DNA from 2 places in the Frigoribacterium sp. Leaf164 genome. Region 1 is predicted to be linked to the other one. Evidence: predicted binding sites of a transcription regulator. Region 1 holds the regulator's gene; the other holds the start of a gene.

Region 1 (2,447 bases):
GGCCGCCCTGGCCGGGCTGCTTCGCGTAGGGGTCGTGCGGCTCTGCGGGCGGGGTGTCGGTCATCTGCTCACCTGGTTCGTCGTGGTCGGAGGTGACGGCCTCCCGCCCCGGAGGGGCCGGTGCCCGAGGGCGTCGACCGGACCGCGCGGTCCGGTGTCCGTCACGCCGAGCATAGGACAGGGAGGCGCGGCGCGAGTAGGTGCCGCCAGGCCGGTGGCGTAGCATTGGCAGTCTGGTACGGCGAGTGCCAGCCGGTCCGTGTCGACGCCCTCGGGGCGCAGCGGGCCCGTGGTGCGATGAGGAGGTGTGCGGTGGTCTCGGAACGAGGGCTCGAGGTGCTGCGCGTCATCGTGCACGACTACGTCGCCTCCCGCGAGCCCGTGGGCTCGAAGTCCATCGTCGAGCGGCACCAGTTCGGCGTCTCCGCCGCGACGATCCGCAACGACATGGCCCTCCTCGAGGAGGAGGAGCTCATCGCGGCCCCGCACACCTCGAGCGGCCGCGTCCCCACCGACAAGGGGTACCGCCTCTTCGTCGACCAGCTCGCCGACCTCCGACCGCTCAGCGCCGCGCAGCGCCAGGCGATCGAGACCTTCCTCGGCGACTCCACCGACCTCGACGAGGTCCTCGGCCGCACCGTCCGCCTGCTCAGCCAGCTGACGAACCAGGTCGCCCTCGTCCAGTACCCCTCCTTCTCCCGGGCCCGCGTCCGCCACGTCGAGCTCGTCAGCCTCGCCGAGCGCCGGGTCATGACGGTGCTCATCACCGACACGGGCCAGGTCGAGCAGCGGGTCGTGGAGCTCCCCGCGCCGGTCGACGAGTCCTTCCTCGGCGAGCTGCGCTCCTCGCTCAACGCCCTCGTCGGCGGGGCTGCCCTGAGCGCCGCCGCGACGGCGCTGGCCGACCTGCCGGCGCAGCACCCGCCCGAGCGCGCGGCCACCGTCGGGCTCCTCGTGGCGAGCCTCGTCGAGCAGCTCGCCACCGGCCGCCAGGACCGCCTGGTCATGGCGGGCGCGGCGAACCTCGTCCGCATCGGCGACGACTTCAGCGGCAACCTCTACCCCGTCCTCGAGGCCATCGAGGAGCAGGTGGCGCTGCTCCGGCTCTTCGGCGAGATGCAGCTCGACGCCGTCGACGTCGCCGCCAGCATCGGCCGCGAGAACGAGTCGTTCGGGCTCTCGCAGGCGTCCGTCCTCGCGAGCGGCTACTCGTCGTCGGGCAGCGAGATCGCCCGCCTGGGCGTGCTCGGCCCGATGCGCATGGACTACTCCACCAACATGGCGGCGGTCCGGGCGGTCGCCCGCTACCTCTCGTCCCTGCTCTCCGAGCGCTGACGAGGGCCGGCGCCGGCCTGCGGCCCCGACCACCGACTCCACCCCCAGACACGACACACGACCAGCAGACATCCCACCCAGACATCCGCCCCGCGGCCCCCGCGGAGCGCAGACGCACACCAGAGGCAGACGAGAACCAGTGGCAGATCATTACGACGTGCTCGGAGTCGACCGCTCGGCGACCCCGGAGGAGATCAAGAAGGCGTACCGCAGGCTCGCGCGCGAGCTGCACCCCGACGTGAACCCCAGCCCGGAGGCGTCCGAGCGGTTCAAGGACGTCACGCACGCCTACGACGTCCTCAGCGACCCCCAGCAGCGGGAGCGCTACGACCTCGGCCCCCAGACCGGCTTCGGCGGTGGCGGCGGCGCCGCGGGCTTCGGCGACATCTTCGACGCCTTCTTCGGAGGCGGGGGAGGCGGGGGTCAGCGCCAGGGGCCGAGGTCGCGTCGCGAGCGCGGCCAGGACGCCCTGCTCCGCCTCGAGGTCGACCTGGAAGAGATCGTCTTCGGCACGCAGCGCGACATCGAGGTCGACACGGCGGTGCTCTGCGAGACCTGCTCCGGGTCCTGCTGCGCGCCCGGCACCTCGCCCCAGACCTGCGACATCTGCCACGGCTCGGGCCAGATCCAGCGTCAGGTCCGCTCGCTGCTCGGCAACGTCATGACCTCCAGCCCCTGCGGCACCTGCCGCGGCTACGGCACCGTCATCCCGAACCCGTGCCCGACCTGCCAGGGCCAGGGCCGCGTCCGCGCCCGCCGCACGATCCCCATCGACATCCCCGCGGGCGTCGACACCGGCCTCCGCCTCCAGCTGCCCGGGCAGGGCGAGGTCGGCCAGGCCGGCGGCCCGAACGGCGACCTGTACCTCGAGGTCAAGGTCCGCCACCACGAGACCTACAGCCGCAACGGCGACGACCTGCTGGCGACGCTCGAGGTGCAGATGTCCGACGCGATCCTCGGCACCGAGACGACCCTCGACGGCCTCGACGGCGCGGTGGAGATCGAGCTCAAGCCGGGCACCCAGAGCGGCGACGTGCTGACCGTCCGCGACCGCGGGGTCACGAAGCTCCGCGGCACGGGCCGCGGCGACCTCAAGATCGGCGTGCAGGTGG
Region 2 (2,447 bases), on a different contig from region 1:
CGCGAGGTCGCCGATCAGGCGGGCCCGGATGACGGCGCCGTCGGGCTCGTAGAGCCACTCGCCGAGGTCGCCCACCTCGACGTCGTCGGAGTCGGCGGGCGCGGTGAGCTCGGCGGTGCCGGAGGCGGTGACCACGAGGGCGGACCGCCCGACGCCGGGCCGCGCGAGCGCCCCGAACCAGACCCCGAGCTCGACGACCTCGCGGTCGACGGAGATCCACTGGCACTCCGCGTCGACGGGCAGCAGCTCGCGGTCGATGCCGGGGCCGAGCTTGACCCCGGTCGGGCGGTGCTCGGCGTGCCCGAAGGCGACGTCGAGCGAGGGCGACCAGTCGGCCGGGTCGGCGAGGCGCTTGGTGCCGCTGTGGCCCGCCGTGCGCCGGGCCGGGTCGAGGAAGACGGCGTCGACGCCCGCGAGGTCGACGTCGGCGGCGTCGGCGTGCTCGACGCGGGCGCCCGACCAGGGGGCGAGGTTGTACGCGGCGACGGCGGCGGTGACCTCGTCGCGCTCGACCGCGAGCACGTCGAGCTCGAGGGCGGCCAGGGCCATCGCGTCGCCCCCGATGCCGCAGCCGAGGTCGGCGACCCGCCGTGCCCCGGCGGCGCGGAACCGGCCGGCGTGCCGGGCGGCCACGGGGAGGCGCGTGGCCTGTTCGAGGCCCGCCTCGGTGAAGAGCATGCGGCTGGCGAAGTCGCCGAACTTGGCGACGGCACGGCCCCGGAGCCGGGCCTGGCTCAGCACGGCGGCGACGAGCGCGGGGGAGTGGCCCTGCTTGCGGAGCGCCGCGACCGTGCCGACGACGTCGTCGTCGCTCCGCCGCGCCGGCAGCGAGTCGAGCAGCCGGAGCCCCTCGGGCGAGAGGATCTCGAGCAGCTCGGTGGTGTCCATGGGCTCCAGTCTCGCGCATCGACGCCGTGCCGCTGGCACTCGTGTTGACCGAGTGCCAGCGGGCCCCTACAGTTGTTCCTGGCACTCGCACGTGGTGAGTGCCACCCCACGTTCTACGAAGTTCCGAGAAAGCAGAGGTCAACCGTGTCGGTCTCCATCAAGCCGCTCGAAGATCGCATCGTCATCCAGCAGGTCGAAGCCGAGCAGACCACGGCTTCCGGCCTCGTGATCCCCGACACCGCCAAGGAGAAGCCCCAGGAGGGCGAGGTCGTGGCGGTCGGTCCGGGTCGCATCGACGACAACGGCAACCGCGTCCCGCTCGACGTCGCCGTCGGCGACAAGGTCATCTACAGCAAGTACGGCGGAACCGAGGTCAAGTACGACGGCCAGGACTACCTCGTGCTCTCGGCCCGCGACGTGCTCGCCGTCATCGTCCGCTAGTCAGTCGACACCCTGCTCCACCCGGAGGCCCCCGCCACACGGCGGGGGCCTTCGTCGTGCGCGGGCGGCGCGAGGCGGGGCGCCGTCCCGTCGAGGCGCTGTGCGGGGCGCCCGTGCGCGAGATCGGCAGGAGCGGCACGGTCCACGGCAGCACCGGGCCGGTCGGCGACGGGGGCTCGCCCTAGAGTCGTGACGTGACCGACGACCGTGCCCGCGCCTCCTCCGCCCCCGTCGAGCCCGCCGGCCCCGCCCGGCCCTCGGGTCCGGCCGAGCGAGCCGGGTCCGGCCTCGCCTACGCGGTCAGCGCCTACGGCCTGTGGGGCGTGCTGCCGATCTTCTTCTTGCTCATGTCGCCCTCGGGGCCGTTCGAGATCGTCTCGTGGCGCATCCTCTTCTCGTTGGCGTTCTGCCTGGTGCTGCTCGCCGTCACGCGCGGCTTCCCGGCCTTCCTGGCGCTGCTGCGCCAGGGCCGCGTCGTCGCGCCGATGGCGCTCGCGGGCGTGCTCATCGTCGTCAACTGGACGACCTTCATCGTCGCGACGCTCGCCGGGCACGTCGTCGAGGCGGCCCTCGGCTACTTCATCAACCCGATCGTCACCGTCCTGCTCGCTGTCGTCGTGCTGCGGGAGCGCCTCCGGCCCGCCCAGTGGGCCGCCATCGGCCTCAGCGCCGTCGCCGTCGTCGTGATCGCCCTCGGCACCGGCGGCGTGCCGTGGGCGTCGCTGATCATGGCGTTCTCGTTCGGCGCCTACGGGCTCGTCAAGAAGCAGATGGGCGGGCGCGTCGACGCCGTCAGCGGCCTGACCCTCGAGACGCTGGCGGTCGCGCCCGTCGCGGCGGTCGCCCTCGTCGTGATCGCGGCGACCGGCGTCGACGGCGGCGTCGTGTTCGGCTCGGTGAGCCTGCTGCACACCCTCACCGTGATCAGCTCGGGCGTCGTGACCGCGGTCCCGCTGCTGCTCTTCGCGGCCGCCGCGCGACGGCTGCCCCTCGCGACGATCGGGCTCACCCAGTACCTCGCGCCCGTGCTGCAGTTCGTCGTCGGCGTCGTCCTGCTCCACGAGCAGATGCCGACCAGCCGCTGGGTCGGCTTCGCGATCGTCTGGGTCGCCCTCGTG

What was found. The regulator HrcA, encoded in region 1, represses chaperone genes, less so after heat shock. The targets are predictions, from matches to a motif close to TTNGCACTCGNNNNNNNCGAGTGCNAA.
Region 2: a site for HrcA is predicted at 921-947, ahead of groES (co-chaperone GroES). Genes of this name have one in related genera too.

The regions. Positions count from the first base shown of each region.
Region 1 is NZ_LMOX01000001.1:1,125,546-1,127,992, forward strand. It holds gene ASF82_RS15195 (DUF4870 domain-containing protein) at 1-64, opposite strand, end outside; gene hrcA (heat-inducible transcriptional repressor HrcA) at 313-1,335, shown strand; gene dnaJ (molecular chaperone DnaJ) at 1,475-2,447, shown strand, end outside.
Region 2 is NZ_LMOX01000003.1:874,764-877,210, reverse strand. It holds gene ASF82_RS11995 (class I SAM-dependent methyltransferase) at 1-888, opposite strand, end outside; gene groES (co-chaperone GroES) at 1,033-1,329, shown strand; gene rarD (EamA family transporter RarD) at 1,524-2,447, shown strand, end outside.